One region of the Exiguobacterium sp. s145 genome, then DNA from elsewhere that is predicted to be linked to it. Evidence: riboswitches for the same ligand, from Rfam matches in the RefSeq annotation. Region 1 holds a riboswitch; each other region holds the start of a gene.
What was found. A riboswitch is a leader RNA that binds a small molecule or an ion and turns the genes downstream of it on or off. The one in region 1 is predicted to bind thiamine pyrophosphate.
Positions count from the first base shown of each region.

Region 1 (5,833 bases):
GTTCGAGACCAATGATGTCGAAGAACGAGAAGCTTTGAGCGATCGTTTTCGTCTGTCAATTCACAAAGGATTTCCGAAGTATGCTCTCTATTCAAAGATATATAAAATGGATGAAGGGCAAAGAGCATTTATATCAATAAAAGTTAGCGATGATGTGGGAAGCTTTGAAGAAGTCCAGAATCAAAGAAATACAAGAGTGCGAGACCGAGCTGTCAGTCCTGCAGAGTTAAATACTCTTGGTTACTTAGATCAGAAAGACGTTGCATGGTTCAAGTTGCCAACGTATTTCCAACTACTCAGTCATCAATTTTTTTTAGAACGTGCGATACTGAAACAAGAGAATTGGAAAACACCAAGCCCAGAGCTGTTGGTCACAGTTCATTACACAGAAGAGGTATCTGAACATATGAACCAGTTCGCGGAATCGAGGCGCATGAAGGAGTTCATGATTACTTGTTCGTCAAATATCTCGGTTATTCCCGAACCATTAGACAGTCCTCACGAACGGACCGGACACGTGTTAGCTTGTCATTTCGACATTGAAACACTTCATGATTCTCCGCGGCAAAGTCCTGAAGACAGAACTGAAGGGGCTGAATCTACTACAGAAAAGGTGACTGAGAGATGATTTCGTCTTTTTAGCTGGAGTTATCTTTTACACTCATACAACCATGTTTTATGCTCCAGCATAAAACATGGTATACATTTTAAACACTGATATTCCCATACTGTGCGATTCTACAAAACAGTACATAAGTCCTCATAATATTTTTTTATAAAAATAGAACCAAATCATTCACTTCTTAAGAAGCTTTGACTCAGTCCTTTAACATTTTTTTATTTTTTAGTTTTATCCTCTTGCTTAGATTGCTTTTTTAATTCTTCGTACGCACGAATTAGTTTCTCGAGATCTTTTTTACTAACTGTAATAGTTACATTCCAATCTGCACTATTCTCAATATCTTCTTTCAATCGCTTGACCGCATCCATACTAGTCCCTCCTTTTTAGCTCATCTTTCTAAATCATAATTGTTTTTGCTTACATTTGTTGAAGTAATACTTTTACTATTTATATGTGACTGATCAGATTGACTTTTGAAGTGTTTGGTTACAATTACCTCTTCAAAGACTTTTTTCAAAGGTCTTCCAGTTCCATTTACTGACTCAATCGTCACCTCGAGTAATTTCTTAGAGTCTACCTTTTCTAACTGGAGAGAGTAACCCAGCTTATCTGCTACTTTTTCAATAAACATTTTCTGTGTACGTCCGTTCCCTTCTCGGAACGGATGGATCATATTAAGTTCACCATAATAATAAGCTAACTTTTCACTTATGTTATTGGCCGAAATAGACTTCGATGTGATATTTCTATTTAATTTGCAACTAGATTCATTAAAAATAATGGTATATTCATCGCATTTGCAAACATTCATAAATTCTTCATTACTAAATCTCATATGTGTTGATCAAATTATATTACATGATAACAATTCATTATTCGTATCGACTACGGTAACTTAGATATCTGAATCTTTAATGCGAGCGATGTGGTATAACTTTTTGTGCTTAATCATATTATATAAGCTATTAAATAGATAAATAATAGCACGACTTCCTAATTCTTAACTTGATACATCTTAGAATCATAGGTACTTTATTTATACTTTTATTGCTTTCTAAATCAGTTGCGTCATAAAGGATTATCTAAACCTATATATTCTCGAAGTGTAGTCCCTTGGTACGCCTCTCTAAACAATCCTCTTTTTTGAAGCTCAGGAACAATCATATCTACAAAATCTTCTAAACTCGATGGTAGTGACGGCGGCATTAAGTTGAAGCCATCTGCCACTCCCTCGTTAAACCAAAATCCCATCTGATCCGCAATTTCTGCCGGAGTACCAATCAATGTCAAGTGTCCTCCTCCCGCAGCCAGATAACCTAGCAGTTCTTTTAGTGTAGGATCCGTATCTTCGATAATCTCTAGAATCGTTTGATAGCGTCCAATGGGTCCTGAAAACTCTTCAATTGATGGTAAGACCGGTATCTTTGCTTCGAGATCCCATGTGGAGCAGTCCTGCTGCAAAAAGAAGCTCAATTGTTTCAACGCATTTTCAAACGGTAATTTTTCATCTAGTTCGGCTTTTTTGGCTAATGCCTCTTCTCGTGTTTTCCCGACATACGTCACTAAGCCTGGGTATATCTTAATCTTCCGATTTGGTGACTCAGTTTGTTTGATTTTCCCCTGCAGCTTCTCCCGAAATGCATGCGCTTGTCTAAAATTCCATGACACAGAATAGACGGCATCTGCATGTCTTGATGCAAGGGCAATCCCTTGTTCCGACGCACCCGCTTGCATAGCTACTGGTTTCCCTTGGGGGCTACGCGGAGTAGATAAAGGACCTTTTACGCTAAAATAGGTCCCAGTATGATGGATAGGTTGAATTTTTTCAGGATCAATTAATCGGTTAACTAATCGATCTGAAAGAAAATCATCTTGATCCCACGATAAAAATAGCTTCTCCATCAAAATCGCAAATTCTTCCGCCTTTTTATACCGTTCTTCCCTTGTAGGTAATGCATCCATATTATGATTTAATGCTTCCCAGTCCGTCATCGAAGTCACTAAGTTCCACCCTACACGCCCATTAGTCACGTGATCAAGACTTAGCAATTGTCTCGCTGCCGTATATGGATTTGAAAACGTGCTTGATATCGTTGAGACTAATCCTATGTGGTTAGTTACTTGAGAAATAGCCGTTAAATTGATTAAAGGATCCAACCAAAAGGCGGGTAAATCAGTCGCATTTGCAGCCGGAAAAGATTGATTGTCAGCAAAAAATACAGCGTCCAAATAACCGGATTCTGCTATTTGAGCCAATCGCTGATAATAGCTACTCTCTCCGATCTCTTCAATTTTAGAGTCGGGCATTAACCATGCGGCTTGGTGATGACCACATCCATATAACAACACGCCGATATTTAACTGATTCCTGTTCGTCATCTTCAGTTCATGACTCCCTTCTCCTATAAATAGTCAATCTTTTTAACACATCTGTTTTAATTCATCGTTAACCCACCATCTACGGTTAAGTTTTGGCCAGTAATCCCAGACGCTGCTTCTGATGCCAAAAAAGCGACCAACTGTGCTACTTCTTCTAGACTCGTCACTCTTTTTAACGGTGTCGATTGGGCAATTAAATCGAATACTTCAGCGGTGGTTACAGAACTAGCATCAGTCACTTTCAACAACCCGCCGGACACTACGTTCACGTTTATGCCGTATTGACCTAATTCCGCTGCTAGATTACGGCTAAAGCCAATCAGACCTGCCTTTGCTGTCGTATATTCATGATAGGGAACGACTGGATTTTGATAGAGGTTTGTTCCGATACTGATGATGCTACCGATATTTCGTTCAATGAATTGTGGCAAGACACTTTGGGTGACATGAAATGCCGCTTTCAGTGTTCCATCCAGTTGTTTTTGGTAATCTTCCCAGTTTAAATCGATAAACGCTTTTTGTGCCATCGGATCGAATTTAAAATCTACTAATGCATTATTGACTACAACATCGATTTGTCCATAATGCGTAGTGGCTGATTGAATCAAGTGCTCGACATCTTGTCGCTTCGTGACATCCGCATACAAGGCAATAGCATTCTCTACTCCCAGTTCGCTTACAAGTTTCTCTGCCGCATTCTTGCTTTTATAGTAATTAATTACGACTTTAAATCCGTTGTTCACCAACACTCTTGCAATCGTCGCCCCCAATCCTCGACTACTTCCCGTTACTAAAACCGTTCTGGTCATTGTTCCCCACTCCTCCATCAATTTTTGAAACTTAAATAGCGAAGTAGTAAATAAAAAAGCGCAACTCTCCAAAAGGAAAGTTGCGCACATCTAAATAATCACATAGCAAAGAACGACACAATCGTCTCCGCTTGTTCATCAGAGTCTACACTTCCCTACGCTAGTACGACCTAGTTCAGGTTCAAAGGGTTTGAGTAGCTACTCATCTCAGTTTAATAACACCCCTAGTGATTCTATTTAAGTTATCTTCACTTTAGTGGTCTTCCAAACACCTGTCAATGATGATGTCAGTGACTCGTTAACAGTACCTCTTTAAATATCAAACGCAAAAGACAGATTCATCACCCGATAAGGATTACTCCAATACAGTCACATCTTGTATCAGACGATTTTTTTTAGAATTCTTATCTTTGATGATCCCTTGGTACGTAATCGTTTCATTTTTCGTATCGACTACCGTGACCTGGAAGTCTGAGTCATTGATGTTAGCGATGTGGTATAGCTTATCCTGCGCAATCATCGTATAGGAGCCATTGAAACGATAAGTATGTTGCCCTTCCACTTCATGTTGCTTGACTTGATTCGTCTTAAAGTCATAAGTACTCCATTTGATGCTTTTACTATTTTCTGAATCAAACACCCCATAAGCGATCAACGATTGATTATCGTCAGCGGTATTGAAGTTGCCCTCTGCTGCGTAAGCGTCGAGTGCTTTGAGACGCTTGATGCTTTTACCGTTATCTAAATAGTAAGCACTGTCTTTTTCTGCCCCTTCCGCGTCATACGTAATTTCGCGGTAGACGATTCCATAAGGATTGACGACGACATACTGCCGTTCTCGATTGTTTTTAAGTTGCTTGGATTGAAGCATCTCGACCTTTCCTCTTGCAAGGTTGAGTAACAGAACTGTCGACTTTTCTTTCGTGCTGTGATCATCCCACTGAACGTATACGTTCATACCATCCTGATAAAAAACACGTACATCAGACGTTTCGCGATCAGGTACAGCGAGACGGTAATCGAATGTTTTTTTGAACTGCTTCTGCGTACTTTTATCATAAGAGTGGTAGTTTAACTTTGATTCATTCATCTTAATGCCGTACGTCCGTGGACCGATCTCACTCGTAAATACGTCTTCTTTTGAAATGAAGCGATAGAAATCGGATGGAAAGTCAGCTGCGTAATTATTGAACAAGCTTGTGATATAGTTCTGCGATTCACTAGTGATCTGACCGTCTAATTGAACATTGTATTGAGTCGGTTTGATGTCTCCATTTTCAACCTCAATATTGATCCTCTTCAGCTCTTCAGCAGTTCCTTTTTGTAAACTTTCGACCTCATAGTCCGATCCTTTAATACTGGCGGCATAACCAAAATAACTGAGTAAGGTCACTCCAGCAATGCCCCCAACGATGATCATTTCTTTGTATCGTCTCATGGCTTCCTCCTTCTAACTCTTAGATAGATACTTTATGGTTTAGTAATTGAATACACTTCCAACTCACATATACAAAATAGGCGAGAATAAAGGATAGATAAACGAACACTTGTTGATTCGGAACGAGTATGCTCGTTGCATCAAATACGTAACGCAATGCGATGAATGGCACAATCAAGAGGGATACATCCCTGGCAATCGTCAGTAACGCCTTTCCTTTCCGATAAGACCGCTCTGTCAAGACAAACAGGAAGATGATCGTGATGACGAAGAGCGCGAGTGCTAAAATGACGAAAGTGTCAATGATGTTAAAGGTGTAGAGCATGTTGATTGCTGTCGACTCTCCAGTAATTTTTGATACTACTTGTAAGTGGTCGGGTAATAGCAATTCGTAAATCGGATGACTTAAGATGATAATGACCCACTGGATCCCTAGGAAGCCACAAACAAAGATCAACACTGTCATTAGTTTGGAGAGTAGTATCGTAATGCGTTTACCTGGTAACATCAATAAACGATAGATGTATTTCGATTCGCCGTACCAATCGCGGTACCAAATCTGAAAAGCGTACAAAATCGTAAACA
Region 1 is NZ_JACSMV010000016.1:33,012-38,844, reverse strand. Features, by position in the region: gene KNQ07_RS11925 (hypothetical protein) at 1-628, shown strand, start outside; gene KNQ07_RS11920 (hypothetical protein) at 838-990, opposite strand; gene KNQ07_RS16345 (hypothetical protein) at 1,011-1,253, opposite strand; partial or broken gene KNQ07_RS16340 (Fic family protein) at 1,254-1,433, opposite strand; gene KNQ07_RS11910 (LLM class flavin-dependent oxidoreductase) at 1,691-3,001, opposite strand; gene KNQ07_RS11905 (3-oxoacyl-ACP reductase) at 3,058-3,810, opposite strand; TPP riboswitch at 3,946-4,046, opposite strand; gene KNQ07_RS11900 (hypothetical protein) at 4,166-5,248, opposite strand; gene KNQ07_RS11895 (hypothetical protein) at 5,268-5,833, opposite strand, start outside.

Region 2 (5,833 bases), on a different contig from region 1:
CTCGATTTCGACTTTCGTCTCCGGTTTTTGCTTCGCGATTTCGGCTTTGATTTCGTTCATCAAGTCGGCGACTTTATCCGTCCCGACGGTTTTTCCGACATCTGATGTGACCGATAATTCTTGTTGGGCTAAATCTTTCCGTTCATCCGTCAGTTTGATACCGGTCTCACTTGACGTTTGATCATAGGCTTTCATGATACCAGTCAAGGCAGATGTACCGGTTACTTTATAAGGGGAAGTAATCGTAATGTCGGCATCGGTCACACCGGCCGTGACCAGCGCATTCAAATACATGTCTTTTGTGACCCACGTGATATTTTCGGTTGCGACGGACAGACCGTCGCCTTTTTCAGCCAATTCGATCTTGGCGGAAGAATACATATTGCCGCCGCGTTGGGACTGGGGAATGTTTTTTCCGAGATATTTTTCCTCATCGGCAGACGTCGCGATGATCGGAGTGATGCCTTCCGGTGCATTGAGGCGGGACAACACCCATGCTTTATCCTTTGCTCCGAGCGATTCACCGAGTGTGATGATCGTTTTGTCGACGACCTGTTCGGCAGATGCGGCAGTAGGCAGTAATAACGTCGTGGCAAGTAATGCCGAAGCAGTCCATGTGATGGTTTTATTCATTGTCAGATTCCTCCGTAAGTTAAGTATCAGGTACTAATTTCAGTCTAATCGACCGGTGACGGAAGAGAATCGGTCTCAAGGACGAGCCGACATCGACCTTCCGTCATGTTCATTGTACAGAAAAACAATGGAAAGAAGGGGAGCAGGTTCAGAATTGAATGAAATCATGTTACACTTGAAACAAATCAAATAGCGACCACTAGGGGAGTCAGTAGGCTGACTGAGACGACGGAGACGTGCGGACCCTTTGAACCTGATTAAGTTTGGACTTACGGAGGGAAGTGGCGTGACAGATCCTCTTTTTCTGGTCTTTTCACGTCATACCTGACATCAGGTGTGGCGTTTTTTTGATGAAAAAAGGAGGAAGAAATATGAAATTCAGTGAAGAAATCCGGCAAGCGGCAGGACAGTATTGGGACAGCAGTTTTACGCATCCGTTCGTGACCGGTCTTGCAGACGGGACATTGCCGGAGAAGAAATTCCGACATTACGTACTCCAAGACGCCTATTACTTAAAACATTTCGCGAAAATTCAGGCCCGTGCCGCGTCCAAGGCACAGGATTTCGTGACGATTGCAGAGCTCGCGGAACATGCGACATCGACCTATGCCGCAGAACTGAGTCTGCACCAGTCGTTTTTTAAACCGCTTGGGATTTCGGACGAAACATTAGCCCGGTTTGAGCCGGCTCCGACCGCATACGCCTATATTTCACATATGCACCATGCGAGCGAAGGGACGCTCGGGGAGACAATTGCTGCCATCTTACCGTGTTACTGGCTCTATTATGAAATCGGACAACAGTTACAGAGCGCTGTACCGGCTTCACCGATTTATCAACAATGGATTGCGACATACAGTTCGGACTGGTTCGAGCGGGTAGTCTTTGAACAGATCGAGCGTTTGAATGAGCTGGCAGCGCAAGCAAGTGATCAAGAACGCACCCGGATGAAGCAGCATTTCGTCAGAAGCTGTTATTACGAATTGATGTTTTGGGAAATGGGCTGGACGGAAGAGACATTTGAAAAAAGCCTGGCACAGATTATTACAACGACATCATTGAAATAAGACAAGACAACGTAAAACACCGGATTCGCTTGTTGGCGGATCCGGTGTTTTATATAGAAAAGATAAATCAGCTGTGGTGTTCAATCAAATCTGCGAGGCGTTGTTTCACCAGCGACGGATTGGTTAACTCCTGATTGGATAATGAAAGTTTCGTCATCGTTTCGTCCGTACCCGCCATTTCGCTGAACAAAGAGCCGAGGCTGTGGGCACGACGGTCGATTTGAAGAACGATATCGATTCCGGACCGGTCCTGCAGCAAGATGACTTCGATTTCATCCAGTTTATGCGCATAATGCGTGCCGCGGGCAGAATATTCGAGTTCCTGCGCGATCGGTAAATCTTTTCGGAAGCGGCCCGGTAATTTTTCTGTATCTGCTTTCTTCAAACGGAATCCGAGATCTTCCATCGCTTCCAGAATGACGGATTGATAGTCGTTTGCCTTGACGACGACCGCATCATGATCGGACGGATCGACTGCTTGCGCGATATCAAGACCGGTCTCAATCCAGGATTTCGATTGACTGACGGAGAGGGGGGTATTAAAAGGAACCTGCAGCGTGAACGGAATTTCGCGTTCGACACCGGCTTCGATCGTAAACGGTGCTTCATTTAACACAAACCGATCCAGTGTGAATGTCGTGAATGTCTTGCTGTCCCCAACTTCCTGTTTGTACTGGGTGTTGAAGGCGAGATAAATCCGTGCGATTTCCTGATTGACGTTACCGCCTTTGATATGGACGACTCCTTGAATCGTACCGCCGGGTTCACAGTGTTCTTGCTCGAGGCGTGTGTCGACCGTTGCGGCACCGATACCGATTTGGGAAAGGATTTTTTTAAACATGTTGTGTTCCTCCTTAAATTAAGTATGACGACTGAAAAGAAAGCTGACTTGCTTGTCGAACACGGATGAATTTGCTACAGTTTCGAAAGACCAAACAAAAAAGGACGGGACGATACGTGGAACTACATCAATTAAAAGACTTGCTCACGGAAAAACTGCAGGCGACTTCACTCATACACGCGACGATCAGCGCTCCGCGTCTGAAATCAAATGATCTCCGCCGAATCAAGGTAAAACCGATTCTACTTAGAGATACGTATGCAATCCAGTTAGAGTTTCAACATGAACGGATCATTAAGCATGAGAATTTAAGTATAGAAGAATTTATTGTAAGAATGGACCAATTCTTTGACGAATTCCGTCAATTTTTATTCCGGTTCGAAACGGAAGAAGTCCAGTTTCAACTCTCGAAGAAAATGAAAGTCTCTATTAAGACGACCGTCAAAGAACCGATTCAGGCAGAGTTGTCTCATAACCGCAAGAAAAGTCACTTGTTAGAAGACGGTGTACCGGTGCCGTTTTTAATCCGTTTAGGTGTCATGACGGAAGAAGGACAGGTCAAACGCCAAAAATACGACAAATTCAAACAAATTAATCGGTTTCTGGAATTTGTCGAAGACAGTATCGCGGTGTTGCCGAAAGGACGTACATTGCGGATTTTAGATTTTGGATGCGGAAAATCGTATCTGACGTTTGCTCTTTATCATTACTTGAAGATCGTTAAAGGTTTTGATTTAAATGTCACCGGTCTTGATCTAAAAAAAGAAGTCATTGAGGAATGTGCCGCGATCGCTGCTGATTTAGGGTATGATGATTTGTCCTTCCGTGTCGGTGATGTCCACGATTACGACCAGGATACGGAAGTCGACTTAATGGTGACGCTTCACGCCTGTGATGTTGCGACGGACGTTGCGCTCGCACGTGCCGTCGATTGGAATGCCTCGGTCATTCTCAGTGTTCCGTGTTGTCAAAAGGAATTAAACCGTCAACTGGATTGTTCACCGCTTGATGTCATGCTGCAACATGGGTTGATTCAAGAAAAGTTTGCTTCACTCGCGACGGATTCGATTCGGGCCGAGTTATTGACACTTGTCGGATACGAGACGCAATTGCTTGAATTCATCGATTTAGAAAACACGCCGAAAAACATCCTGATTCGGGCTTACAAAAATCCGAAACGGGCAACAGAAGAAAAAATCGACCGGTATATCGCTTTCCGTGAGCTGTTGCATGCAAAGCCGTATTTAGAACGTGAATTGAGCGGCAGACTTGGACAGATTTCATCGAAACTCGTACAATAAAGAAGACAACGAATTAAAGGGGGAAACAAATACAATGGATTTCCAAATGTATTTTGAAGATGTCGTTCAAACGGCACGTAAAGAAGCAGCAGCAGCCGGTTTTGAAGAATTAACAACGGCTGAGAGCGTTGATGAGGCAATGAAACGCGAAGGACTGACGCTTGTCCTCGTCAATTCCGTTTGTGGATGCGCCGGCGGTATTGCCCGTCCGGCAGCTGCCTACGTCAACCGTATGGAAGGTGTCAAACCGGATCATTTCGTAACGGTATTTGCAGGACAAGACCGGGAAGCAACCGATCGGGCCCGTGAATACTTCGAAGGATATCCGCCTTCATCGCCATCATTCGCTTTGATGCAGGATGGAAACATCCTGTCGATGGTCGAACGGTTTGACATCGAATCGTTTACAGCGGAAGAAGTCGTCGAGAAGTTAGAGTCATTGATTGAAATCTACGCTTAAGTACATCAAAAACCTGCCCCTGCTTGAGGGGGCGGTTTTTTTTATGAACACCGTCCGTTGAACGAAAGGCGCTTCTCCTGAAATAAATGTAAGCGTTATCAACATAAGTGATTACTCATCAAATATGAATAAATCCGTATTTTATGCAATTTCTATAGATTATTATGCTTTACAATGAATAAATATTCGTATATTCTAAAAGCAATAAATCAGGTCGAACTTTTTAGTATTGAATTAGAAAAAAACATAAGTCATACTATTGTTAAAGTTCTGACAATTGAGCGTTGGAAGGGGAATTTATTGATGAAAAAATTAGCAGCAACGGCAATGGCAGGCATTCTAGCAGTCACAATGGCAGCATGTGGCGCTTCGGAGGAATCGACAGGGGATACGACAAAAAAGAACGATAAAGTATTGACGATGGGAACGTCAGCGGATTACTTCCCATTCGAGTATATCGATACAGCAAAAGGTGATGACATCGTCGGATTTGATGTGGCAATCGCCAAAGAAGTCACAAAAAACCTCGGATATGATTTGAAAATTGAGGACATGGAGTTCGGCAGTCTGCTTGGAGCGCTCAGTGCGGGACGTGTTGATTTCGTCATGGCGGGAATGACGCCGACCGACGAGCGGAAGAAAAACGCCGACTTCACGGATATTTATTTCCAGTCCAAAAACCTGGTCATGACGAAAGATAAAGCGATCGCGTCAGATGACGAGCTAAAAGGCAAGAAACTGGGTGTCCAGCTCGGATCGATCCAGGAAGCGTTGGCGAAGGACCGTTACAAAGACAGTGAAGCTGTTTCATTAAATAAAATTCCGGAAATCATTCAGGAGTTGAATACGGGCCGGATCGACGCTTTGATCATTGAAGACGCAGTAGCCGTCAAATACATGGATCAGGACAAAGCATTAAAAACGTATGAAATCAAAGAAGACGGGCCAACCGGTTCTGCCGTCGCCTTCAAAAAAGGGGACAAAATGCGTGATGACTTCAACAAAGAGTTGAAGAAGATGATCGACAACGGCGACATCGATAAACTCGCGGAAGAATGGTTCCAAAAAGAAGCAAAATAAGAGTAGTGCATAGGGGTGGGGGTAACCTCATCCCTTTTGTGCGACGTTAGGAGATTGGTTATGATAGACTTTACAAAGATTCAAGATTCAATCCCATATATTCTGCAAGGAATTCCAGTTCTATTTCAAGTCGTCATCGTCGCCGCGATTGCCGGTATGTTAATCGGGATTGTCGTCGCGGCGTTAAAAATCACGAAAAACGGATTTATTCGATTTATTGGTCATGCCTATACGGCGGTCTTCCGTGGAACGCCGCTCATTTTACAACTGGCGATCATTCACTTTGGGTTACCGCAGTTGACGGGGTATGTGACGACGGGGTATCAATCCGCCATCATCGCCTTTTCCTTAAACTCGGGGGCTTACATTTCGGAAATCATCCGGGCCGGCATTCAAGCCGTTGACCGCGGACAATGGGAAGCAGCAGATGCCCTTGGTATTCCTTACATGA
Region 2 is NZ_JACSMV010000008.1:40,864-46,696, reverse strand. Features, by position in the region: gene KNQ07_RS08365 (DUF1002 domain-containing protein) at 1-633, opposite strand, end outside; TPP riboswitch at 825-930, shown strand; gene tenA (thiaminase II) at 1,005-1,700, shown strand; gene KNQ07_RS08355 (sporulation protein) at 1,768-2,541, opposite strand; gene KNQ07_RS08350 (class I SAM-dependent methyltransferase) at 2,658-3,842, shown strand; gene KNQ07_RS08345 (BrxA/BrxB family bacilliredoxin) at 3,877-4,302, shown strand; gene KNQ07_RS08340 (transporter substrate-binding domain-containing protein) at 4,606-5,382, shown strand; gene KNQ07_RS08335 (amino acid ABC transporter permease) at 5,443-5,833, shown strand, end outside.
Region 2: it holds a riboswitch for thiamine pyrophosphate, as region 1 does, so the genes downstream of both, tenA (thiaminase II) here and KNQ07_RS11905 (3-oxoacyl-ACP reductase) in region 1, are expected to answer to the same signal.

Region 3 (5,833 bases), on a different contig from region 1:
GATCTGTTCACCGTCACCGTCCGCGTCAAGGAACACGGCGTAGATGCGGGCTGCAACTGTCCGTCACTTGCGATGGATCAATCGTTTTGCGGACATATCGTTGCCGTGTTGCTAGCGATGCATCATGTGCAAGTCTACGGCACACCTGGCGGAAATCAATCATTAATCCGTCCGTTTGCGACGACGCGGCAGACCGAAGATGCCGCGGTGACGGCTTATTTGCAAACATTAAGTAAAGCGGAACGGGCAAAAATCAGATTTGATGTCAACGGTTCGGCGATTGTGATGGAAAGCATCACGGCGCAACAACGTTTTATCATCAGCCCAATGTATTTTGACCGACTTTTACAAAGGCGTGACCACTTACGGAATCTTGCCGATGTCTGGCTCAGTCCCCCGCTCAAACAACGGCTCGTCAGCGGTCCGCCGACGGTCGAGCTGGCGCTGGACCGGGAAGCTGGTGGACTTGAACTGCTCGTGACGTTTATCTATCAGGGAGTTCGGATTAATCCGTTGCAAGAGACAGATTGGCTCGGGCGCGATGTATCGCTCGAAGGAGCCGTCCTCCGCTACGTGACGGAGAGTGGCTTCCTCGAGCGGAACGGTCGCTATCGATTAGAGGAAGAAGCGGCGGAATATCAATTTCTGAAAGGTTTGCTCGATCCCCGTGTCGTTTACGGTGAACTCGTCGTTCAAGTGACGGAAAGTATCCGCCAATCCTTACCGAACGGACCGTTCCATCCGCGGATTGATGTCGACACGACGGACCGCCTGGATTGGTTAACCTTCCGCTTTTCCATGGACGGGATTCCGGAAACGGAACTGAAGCGGGTCCTCGCGTCACTTGTGACCCGGAAAACGTACCACCGCTTAACGAATGGTCAGTTCGTCTCCTTTGAGACACGAGCCTTTCAACAATTGCAACGTCTGTTTCGGCAACTCGAAGCCGCGGAACAGGATCAACTCGACGCGGTGCTCCGGATGCCGACCCTGCCGAACCTCAAACATCTGGTCGGCGCCTCCTTCTTGCATGTCCATAAACAATTAACAGAACGATGGCTCGAGCTGAAAAATGGAACAGGAGTCTACCTGAACTTCCCGGAAGTACTCGACCGCCACTTGTATCCATATCAGCGGGCAGGGATCCAGTTCATGGCGAATCTCGCCGGACACGACGGGCACGGGATTTTAGCGGATGAGATGGGACTCGGGAAAACGATTCAGGCGATTGGGTATCTTGAGACGCTGCCGCCGGGACGGGTCTTAATTGTCGCCCCGGCCTCCCTGCTCCATAACTGGCAGGCGGAACTCACGCGATTTGCCCCGACGAGAACGGTCCATCTGTTGACCGGAGCGCGAAAGCACCGCTTGGACCAAATCGAGACAGTACCAGCGGACGGGATTTTTTTGATTTCCTACCCGTCGTTACGAGCCGACATGGAGGCACACCAGGCCGTCGAATACGACGTCGTAATTTTTGATGAGGCACAACATCTGAAGAATCCGGCGTCACAAACCGCTGTCCGCTTGCGCCGGATTCGGGCGAAACGTCGGTTTGCCTTGACCGGAACGCCGCTTGAAAACCGGACCGATGATCTCTGGTCGATTTTCCGAGTCATCTTCCCTTCCTTGCTGCCGGACTTACAGACGTTTCAAACGTGGTCGCATGACGAGATCAAACGATTCATCCGTCCGTTTCTGATGCGGCGGACCAAAGATGAGGTGTTGCAGGATTTACCGAAGAAGCAGATTGTCCATCACTATACAGACCTTGGCCCGACACAGAAAAAGCTTTACGCCTCCTACTTATCTAAACTGCAACTGGAAACATTGCGTCATTTGGATGAAACGAAACGTGAGGACCGGATTAAGTTGCTGGCCGGTTTGACCCGCTTACGGCAGATTTGCTGTGATCCGGCGCTGTTTGTCGAAGATTATACAGGCGAATCCACAAAACTCGAACGTCTGCTGACGTTAATTGAAGAAAAATTAGCCGCCGGACACCGGATCCTGATTTTTTCCCAGTATACGAAGATGCTGGCCCGGATTCGGGAACGACTGGCAGCACGACAACGTGCCCACTTTCTGCTGACGGGTGAGACACCGGTTGAGGACCGGGTCGCACTGTGTGAAAGGTTTAATGCCGGTGAAGTTGATCTCTTCCTGATTTCCTTGAAGGCCGGCGGGACCGGTCTGAATCTGGCGACGGCAGATACCGTCATTTTGTACGACAGTTGGTGGAATCCGGCCGTCGAGCAACAAGCGGCTGACCGGGCTCATCGATTGGGACAGCAGTCACCGGTCGAAGTGATCAAGCTGTTGATGACCGGAACGATCGAGGAAAAGATGGCGGAATTACAAGATCGCAAAGCGACGATGATTGATGCCGTCTTATCGGATCAGAAGCCGGATATTTTAACGATTCGTGAACTCGTCCGTCTGCTCGATTCCCCCGCTTTTATCGATTCAGCAGGTGAGTAACCACACAAATCAAAGAAAATCTTAAAAAAATGAAGGACCTTCAATCCGTTGTCTATCAACAGGTTTGAAGGTCTTTCGACAATCAAATTCAGAAAAAAAGGTTTTAACTTTTGAAAGATAGGGGTATATCTACATTAGCACCGTATAACACGGTCGCTTTTCAATTATTGTTTCTCAATATCAGCGTAATGACCTGGGAGAGAAATGCTACTTACTCACTTCGTTTTTCATTTCTGAATGAAATCCAGTTGAACTAGCATTTAGCGCATGAATTTCTGTTGGAACCTATTGTTCCACTCCTACATTCATTACCTTTTGAGGGCTATACCAAATTCAAGGGGGAAATGAACATGTCAGTAACATTAAAAGTAGAAGAACGCGAAGTACGCCCGCGCTCACTTAGAAAGCAATTACGTCATGAAGGAAAAGCTCTTGGTGTCGTGTATGGCTACAAAGTGGAAAGCACACCGATTTCATTCGACGAAAAAGAATTGGTCAAAGTTGTCCGTGATCACGGCGAAAACGTCTTGGTTGCTCTTCAAATCGGCGGTAAAAAGGTCAACACATTGATCAACAAACTCGATATGGACATCTTTACACCAACAATCAAACACGTTGAATTCATCGCTGTTAAAATGGATGAAGAAACAGAAGTCGAAACGGATATCGTCCTGGTCGGCGAAGCAGCTGGCGCGAAACTTGGCGGATTCCTTTCACAAACACTCTTTAAAGTAACAGTTGCCGCAACACCAGATAAATTACCGGAACGCATCGAAGTGGATGTAACGGAACTTGCAATCGGAGATTCGATTACAGTCGCTGATCTTCCGGAAGAAAAAGATTTCCGTGTCGTCACAGAAGGTGACATCCAAGTTGCAGCGGTCGTTGAATCGACACTTGAAGCTGAACTTGAAGAAATCGAAGAAGCAGAAGCTGAGGCACAAGCAGCTGATGCGGATACAGCGACAGACGATTCAGAACAAACTTCTGAAGAGCAAGCTGAAGAAAACAAAGAAGATAAAGAGTAATCTTTTCTCCCCTCCCCTCGTGGGAGGTTTTTTTATGCATATTGACAAGTCGCGGCGACAGCCGTACAGTGAAGAAGGTACACATCATTGACACATCCACTAGGGGAGCCCGCTCGGCTGAGACGATTTACTTCGGACCCTTTGAACCTGATCTAGTTCATACTAGCGTAGGAAAGTGGAGCGGAATCCTCGTGCTCTTTTTCTGCATCTTGCAGGTTACACGACCGCTCTCTTTTCATAGAGGGCGGTCTTTTTTGTGGTTTCTTTGTGGGTGTGCATTCAAAGGAGAAGTGATTATGAACAGTTGGAAAATGAAAGAAATCATCGTCATGATGATGCTCGCCGTAGCTTGTGGTGTCCTCTACTTAGGATGGTCGACGTTATGGTTGCCGATCTCGGCCATCTTTGGACCGGTCGGAGCAAACTGGATGTTCGGCATCTGGGTCATCGCCAGTCCCCTTGTCGCCTACATCATTCAAAAACCAGGCGCGGCATTGATTGCAGAAGTCGTCGCTGCTGCCGTCGAGTTGTTTACAGGGAGTCACTTCGGTTTATCGGCTTTATTGATTGGACTTGCGCAAGGCATTGGCGCTGAGGTTGCTTTTCTGTTAGTCGGCTACCGGAACTTCAACACCTTCACCTTGATGCTGTCGGGCATGTTTGCGGCTGTCGGAAGTATGGTCTATAGTCTGGTCGTCAATGGGTTCGCCTACTATACGACGACGACACTGCTATTGACGTTTTCCCTGCAACTGGTCAGTGGGGCATTACTTGGCGGATTGCTCGCGAAAATCATCGTCGACTCACTCGTCAAGACGGGAACGCTGAACGGTTACGCCGTCGGACGACAACAGAAACGGCGGGCTGCCTGATGTGGTGCCGGAATCTGACCGTCCGCTATCCGGATCAAGACCGAGATGTTTTAAACGACTTGACCGTGTCGCTCCGGCAAGGAGAGACGACCTTATTGATTGGTCCGAGCGGCAGCGGCAAAACGACCTTCTTGCATACGCTTGCCGGTCTGATGCCGGAAACGATTGAGGCGGAAGTCACCGGTGAATGGCGCGCAGACGGAACCGTCGGCATGCTGTTTCAACAGCCGGACGATCAGTTTTGCATGCAGACGGTCGGGGCGGAAATCGCCTTCAGTCTGGAAAACCGGAGTATTCCCCGCGATGAAATGGAAGAACGAATCAGAACGGTGTTGAAACGGGTTGGACTCGACCTCGCCTTGACGACGCAAATTGCCGGACTGTCCGGCGGGATGAAACAACGGCTTGCTTTGGCCTGTGTGTTGGCACTCGAACCGGACATCCTGTTACTCGATGAACCGACGGCGCAACTCGATCCGCACGGCCGCCGATTGATGATGGAGCTGATTGAAGAATTGCATCACAATCCGAACGTGACACTGGTGTTGATCGAACATCAACTGGAAGAATGTGTGACGTTTGCTGACCGTGTGTTGGTCTTTCGGGAAGGACAGCTGAGGCTTGACGGTTCCCCGCTTGAAGTCTTCGAAGAGAAACGGGAGGAACTGATCCGGCACGGTATCATGTCGCCATTGCTCTATCCTTATACACTCGAGACGATTCCGCTGACGGTCGCAACAGCGCGGTTTCTGAATAACCCGCCCGTCGCAAGACGTCCGGTGGCAAACGAAACGACGTTTGATTTGACCGATGTGACGATCACGCATGGCAAACGGGTGATTCTCGACCGGATTTCGCTGACCGCGTCCGCCGGAGAATGGATCATGCTCGTCGGACGCAACGCTGCCGGTAAAAGCACCCTGCTTGAGACGCTGGCAAAACTGTTGCCGGCGCAAAGCGGGACGATCAAGCTGTTTCAGACACCTTTGAAAAAATGGCGGGACCGGACGTTTTACCGGCAAGTTGGTTTCGTCTTTCAGCAACCGGAGTTTCAATTTCTGAAACAGACGGTCGCCGATGAACTGGCCATCAGCTCTCCGTCAACGGCACGAAGTCAAGTAGCTGACGCCCTGCAACACTACCGTTTGGAGGATGTCGCCGCTCAGTCCCCGCTTGCACTCAGTCTCGGGCAAAAAAGACGCTTAAGTGTCGCGACGATGTTGCTGGAACGAAAAGCTGTCCTGTTACTCGATGAACCGACCTTCGGACAAGATGCTGAGACGACCGCTCAGATTCTCGATGTGTTACACCAAGCCCGGGAAGCGGGAACTACGCTGATCATGGTGACGCACGACATGGAGCTGGTCTACCGTTACGCCGACCGCGTTGTCGTCATCGGCGAGAAGCACATTCAATTTGACGGGGCACCGGATGAATTGTTCCGGAACGAAT
Region 3 is NZ_JACSMV010000002.1:15,886-21,718, forward strand. Features, by position in the region: gene KNQ07_RS02915 (DEAD/DEAH box helicase) at 1-2,481, shown strand, start outside; gene KNQ07_RS02920 (50S ribosomal protein L25/general stress protein Ctc) at 2,832-3,509, shown strand; TPP riboswitch at 3,601-3,700, shown strand; gene KNQ07_RS02925 (ECF transporter S component) at 3,806-4,381, shown strand; gene KNQ07_RS02930 (ABC transporter ATP-binding protein) at 4,381-5,833, shown strand, end outside.
Region 3: it holds a riboswitch for thiamine pyrophosphate, as region 1 does, so the genes downstream of both, KNQ07_RS02925 (ECF transporter S component) here and KNQ07_RS11905 (3-oxoacyl-ACP reductase) in region 1, are expected to answer to the same signal.

Region 4 (5,833 bases), on a different contig from region 1:
AGGTTGCTCCACTCGACATGATCCCGGTCAATCAACGTGACGTGTCCGACCCCTCCCCGGACAAGCTGTTCGGCATTCGCAGTCCCGAGTGCACCGGCACCGATGATGACGACGTGACGATCCGCCATTTGATCCTGCCCCTTTTGTCCGATCGGACGAAATCGGACTTGCCGGCTGTACCGATCCGTCACGGTCGGCTGATCCCGGTCATCGGACTGCTTGCCGTCGCATACCGTTTTTTCTCGATCCGTCCCGCTTCAAAACCGAGGCGCCCCGCTTCGACCGCCAGTTTCATCGCCTGTGCCATCTTAACGGGATCTCCGGCGTGGGCGACGGCTGAATTCAACAGGACAGCATCCGCTCCGAGTTCCATTGCGTAAGCCACGTCTGCCGGTGAACCGATGCCGGCGTCGACGATGACCGGGACCGTCAGTTGTTCGATGATAAAACTGAGCGCAAGCGGATTCAGAATCCCCTGACCGGAACCGATCGGTGATGCGGCCGGCATGATCGCATGACAACCGAGTTCTTCGAGCCGGCGCGCCAGCAATAAATCGTCGGAAGTATACGGTAAGACGATGAAACCGTCCTTGATCAGTTCCTCTGACGCCCGCAACGTTTCAACCGGGTCCGGCAATAACGTCTTGTCGCACCCGATCACTTCAACTTTGACCATATCGCACATCCCGGATGCGCGGGCAAGTCGGGCAAGGCGAACGGCTTCCTCCGCCGTCTTTGCACCCGCCGTGTTCGGCAACAAATCGTAGCGGTTTAAATCAAGTGCCGCGAGCGGGTTGGTCTGTCCTTTGGCAAAGACGTCGAGCCGTCGGACTGAAAACGTCAGAATGTTCGTCCCGGATGCTTCGACCGCCTGTTGTTGCGTCGTTGCATCCGGATATTTTCCCGTTCCGAGTAACAAGCGTGAAGCAAATGTTTTTCCACCGATTTCTAACATGATTCATCCTCCTCCTACAAAATGAACGATTTCAACGACATCACCGGGTTGGACGGTCGTGTCCGGATAACGGGACCGATCGATGATCTGCCGGTTCTGCTCGATGATGACGATTTTTCCGTCAATCGCCAGATGTTGCAATAAGTCGTGTAACGTCGTCGTTTCTTCGATCAATGCGTAGTCTTTTCCATTTAAACGAATGTTCACTTCGTTTTCTCCCCCTGTCGCTGGTGACTAAAAGCACCCAACATCACTTTCGGTTTTTGCCCCATGATGCAATCTGCCAGCACAGTCGCCGTCGCCGGTGCCAGTAAGATGCCATGCCGGTGATGACCGGTTGCGACGAATAATCCTTCGATGCCGTCCACCGGTCCAAGATACGGCAGACCGTCACCGGTTTGCGGTCGGACGCCGGCCCACGCTTCGACAAACACAGCTTCCGCAAGCGGCGGATAGAGCCTGATGGCTTGATTCACTAACAAACGAATACTGTCGAGACTGACGGTCGTCGATTCATCCCCGGACCGTTCCGTCGCTCCGATGATGATTCGTCCGTCTGCTTTCGGAACGAGGTACACCTGTTCATTAAATAGTGTCCGGTCGAGCCATCCGGTCATGAGGCGCACGGACAGGCATTCCCCCTTGACCGGACATGTATCGATTGTGATGCCGATCGAACGTAACACGGCTTCCGATCCACGACCACTGGCGACAATGATTTGTCTGCCTGTCCGCAGACCCCGGTTCGTCTCGGCGCCGATGATCCGCTGTTTGTCCCGAACGAGCTGCGAAACAGATGTGTCTTCTTCAATGACTCCGCCCCGTCGTTCGATCGCGCTCCGTAAAGCCTGCGTCACTAATCGGGAATCGATTTGTCCAACTTGTTCGAACGTCAAGAATTGATTTCCTCGATGCAGGCAAAACGGCTGTTCCAGATAACCGCTCCCGAGACCGGTCTCGTCCAACAATTGCCGGACCAGCTCCGGATACAACGTCCGGCTCAGCGCCGCCAGTTCGTGTAACGGTTCCGGCAGTTCTTCGTCTGTCGCAAGCATCCCTGCCGCTGCCCGTGTCGTCCCTTGTCCGGCTGTCGACTGGTCAAGTAAACGGACAGTTTGTCCGCGTTTAAGCAACTCATAGCCGAGCGTCAAACCGATCATGCCGGTCCCGATGATTAAGACATCCGGTCGTGTCATCGTTGCATCACCTCCCGGAACCGGTCAGCTGCTTTAAGCGAATTCGCTTGCCCGAGAATCCCCGACAAGACGGCAACGCCCAAACAACCGGTCGCAATGACCTCCTGAACGTTGCCCGGTTTGATGCCGCCGATCGCAATGACCGGAATCGAGACCTGCTCGACAATCTGTTTTAAGGCATGCAGTCCCCGCGGCGGTACACCGGGTTTTGATCCGGTTTCAAAAATGTGACCGTACATCACGTAATCCGCACCGGCTTGTTCTGCTGCTGCCGCTTCCGTCAGCGAATGGACCGATTGACCGATCCGCAGTTCCTTAAAACGGCTCCGGACACGATCGACCGGAATACTGCGTGTCGTCAGTTGAATCCCGATGCCGGTGACGAGAGCGACGTCAAGCCGGTCATGGACGATTAATCGTTCCGCCGGCACCCCGCGTTTCATTAAAAACTCAATACAGGTCACCAACTCCCGTGCGGACCAAAGCGGTTCCCGCAGATGAATCCGGTCGACACGCATCGCGAGTTCCGGTAATGTATGTTCCAGCGTTTCCCAGCCCTGTTGACCGGTTGTCATCAGATGTAACTGGCTCATCATTTCCCCCTTTCCACACGAAAAAGGACCACCCCATGAACTGATGGAGTGGTCCTACAAAAAAGGGCGACAGCCGTCGCATCCTCTATGAATGATCGGAATCCACTTCCCTCCGCTAGTACGAACTAGATCAGGTTCAAAGGGTCCGGATACTTCCGTCTCAGTCTGCTGCGAGACTCCCCTAGTGTAGATATTGATTTGTGTGGTACGCCTGTAGTTTACCACGGGTAGTCCGATTTGTTCTACCCTTGATTAATGTCGCATGTCCGCTTCGACCGCTTTGACCTGCTCGATCAAGCGTTGGTATTCGTCGACACGTTTCGTTTGCGACAAGTCATACGTTTGTTTTAAGCGTAAAACCCGGATGACCTTCTGATCGAGATCGGCTCTCGACAATTTATCTTGTTTGATCCGTGCCATGATTTCCTTGTGGACGGACGTATACGCACCCGGAGCCGAGAACATCGCCATGTCGGCACCGTTTTCAAGCGCAAGACTTGCGGCCTGGGCAAGACCGTACTGTTCCGTAATCGCTCCCATGACGAGATCATCCGTGATGATGACTCCGTCAAACTTCAGTTCATCCCGCAAGACGCCGGTCATGACCGGTTTTGACAATGAAGACGGACGGTTTTTGTCGAGGGCCGGGAACAGGATGTGCGCGACCATGACCATCTCGGCCCCCTCTTCAATCGCCCGCTTGAACGGGACCAGTTCCGTCTGTTCGAGTTCCGCTTTTGTCGCATCGACCCGCGGCAGACCGACATGGGAATCGACCGTCGTGTCACCGTGTCCCGGAAAATGTTTGACGACCGGAACGATGTCTTCTTTTTTCATTCCCTGCATCAACGGCACACCCAGCCGTGCGACCTGTTGCGGATCCGCACTGAGTGCCCGGTCGCCGATGATCGGATTCGCCGGATTACTGTTCACGTCAAGAACCGGGGCGAAGTCCATATTAAAGCCGTAAAAACGGGAAATCGAACCAAGTGTCTGTCCGACTTCCTTCATCAATGCTGGATCATTTTTTTGACCGAACGACAGACTCGGTGATAATTTGAGCTGTGCGTCCGGGACCCGACTGACGCGTCCGCCCTCTTCGTCAAAGCCGAGAAACGCTTTTGCATCAGCCGGTTGGGCTTCAGCAATCGCTGCCGTAAAGGTTTTCAGTTGATCGGTCGACGTGATGTTGCCGCCGAGTAACAGCACACCACCGAGTGCATGATCCTGCAACAGCGTTCGGTCGGCTTGTGTCAGAGCTGTTCCCGTCACACCGATATACAGCAACTGATCGACTTTTTCCGCCGTCGACATGTTCGAGACGGTTTCTTTAAGTTGTTTCTCTGCCCGCTCAGCAGCAGAAGGTCGATCCGGCTGCGGCGGCTTTGTTTTCTTCGCCGGCTTCGGTTGCGGTTCGACCGGTTGTGCCGGCTCGTCAGCACAACCGGCGAGGAGGACACTTGCCAACAGAACAGGAACCATCCGTTTCAAATCGGTTCCTCGTTCCGGACGCCGTTGATCGAGTAATAGACTTCAATTTCTGCGTTCAGCGATTGTGAGACCGAGCAGTATTTGTCTTTTGATAAGGCAATCGCCCGGCGGACTTTATCGTCCGGTAAATCACCTTCAAGCCGGTAATGAATTGAAATCGTCGTGAAACGCCGGGGATGATCATCCGCCCGTTCGCCTTCGATATCCATTTCAAATGACGTCAGCGTCAAACGCATCTTTTCTAAAATTGAGACGATATCGATGCCTGTACAACCGGCGACGGCGTGAAGAAGGAGCTCTGTCGGCCGGGGTGCTTGATTGTCTCCGCCGTTTTCTGGCGCGGCATCCATCGCTAAGTGATGTCCGGATTCGGTCTCCCCGCTAAAACCCATCTTGTGATTCCAAGTGACTGTTGCTTGCATCAAGATCACGTCCTTTTCTGATTTAAGTGATGTTTCCTACTCTGTTAGTATACCCGAATCTGTGACAGGTGAAATTGACTGTCTATTCACAATAATGCTTCTTTTTCTGTGTCAGGCAAATCCGGTTTCCGCCCTTGTTAAATCATGCTATTCTGATAAACGATAGTTTTTTTGCGCACAGGCGCCAGAAGTGGGGAATTATTTATGTCATCATCATCATCGACTCGTTTGAGTCAAGCCGACTGGCTGTTAATCGCGACGTTATCCATGTTGACGTTTGTCCTTGGAACAAGCGAATTCGTCATCGTCGGTATTTTATCTGAAATTGCGGACGGTCTGAACATCACGATTGCAAAAGCCGGGACACTCGTCTCCGCCTTTGCGATCGCCTTCGCCATCGGAACACCGATTACGATGTCCTTGACCGGACACCTCGAACGGCGGAAGTTAATGCTCAGTCTGATTTTCGTCTGGATCATTTTGAATATCTGCAGCGGGATCGCACCGAATTATGAACTGTTGCTGTTGTCACGAATCGTGACGGCTGTTCTGACGGGTGTCCTGATTTCACTGGCAATGGTCGTCGCAAGCGACAGTGTGCCGATCGCGAAACGCGGCGTCGCTGTCTCCTTCATCTTCGGTGGATTCACGATGGCAAACGTCCTCGGTGTGCCGATTGGCACATTCATCGGACAACATGCCGGTTACTCTGCCACGTTTTGGCTGACGAGCAGTCTTGGTGTCGTCGCTCTGCTTGCTGTTTTGAAAGTCGTTCCAGTCCAGCAATCGGAATCATCCGGTTCGATCCGCGAACAGCTCAGTTTACTCGCCAATCCACGGATCATGATCGCCTTTTTCATTCCCTCATTCGGATTCGGTGCGACATACGTCGTCTATACGTATCTCGTGCCCGTGCTTGAGTTGGAACTGAAATTGCCGTCAGCCTGGATCAGTCCGATTTTACTCGCTTACGGTGTCGTCTCGATCTTCAGTAACATCTTGGCCGGTAAAATCGCCAGTCGGAATCCGATCGGCCGTCTCCGGTTCGTCTTCATCGTTCAGGCGATCGTCCTCGCTGCTCTCTACGTGACGACAGCGTCGGTATCGCTTGGCCTGATCAACATTGCCTTGATGTCCTTGATGTCGATTTTATTGACGACGTCGACGCAAATTTAT
Region 4 is NZ_JACSMV010000002.1:324,252-330,084, forward strand. Features, by position in the region: gene KNQ07_RS04760 (thiazole biosynthesis adenylyltransferase ThiF) at 1-191, opposite strand, end outside; gene KNQ07_RS04765 (thiazole synthase) at 188-955, opposite strand; gene thiS (sulfur carrier protein ThiS) at 959-1,162, opposite strand; gene KNQ07_RS04775 (NAD(P)/FAD-dependent oxidoreductase) at 1,159-2,151, opposite strand; gene tenI (thiazole tautomerase TenI) at 2,148-2,744, opposite strand; TPP riboswitch at 2,835-2,937, opposite strand; gene nagZ (beta-N-acetylhexosaminidase) at 2,997-4,226, opposite strand; gene KNQ07_RS04790 (OsmC family protein) at 4,232-4,657, opposite strand; gene KNQ07_RS04795 (MFS transporter) at 4,862-5,833, shown strand, end outside.
Region 4: it holds a riboswitch for thiamine pyrophosphate, as region 1 does, so the genes downstream of both, tenI (thiazole tautomerase TenI) here and KNQ07_RS11905 (3-oxoacyl-ACP reductase) in region 1, are expected to answer to the same signal.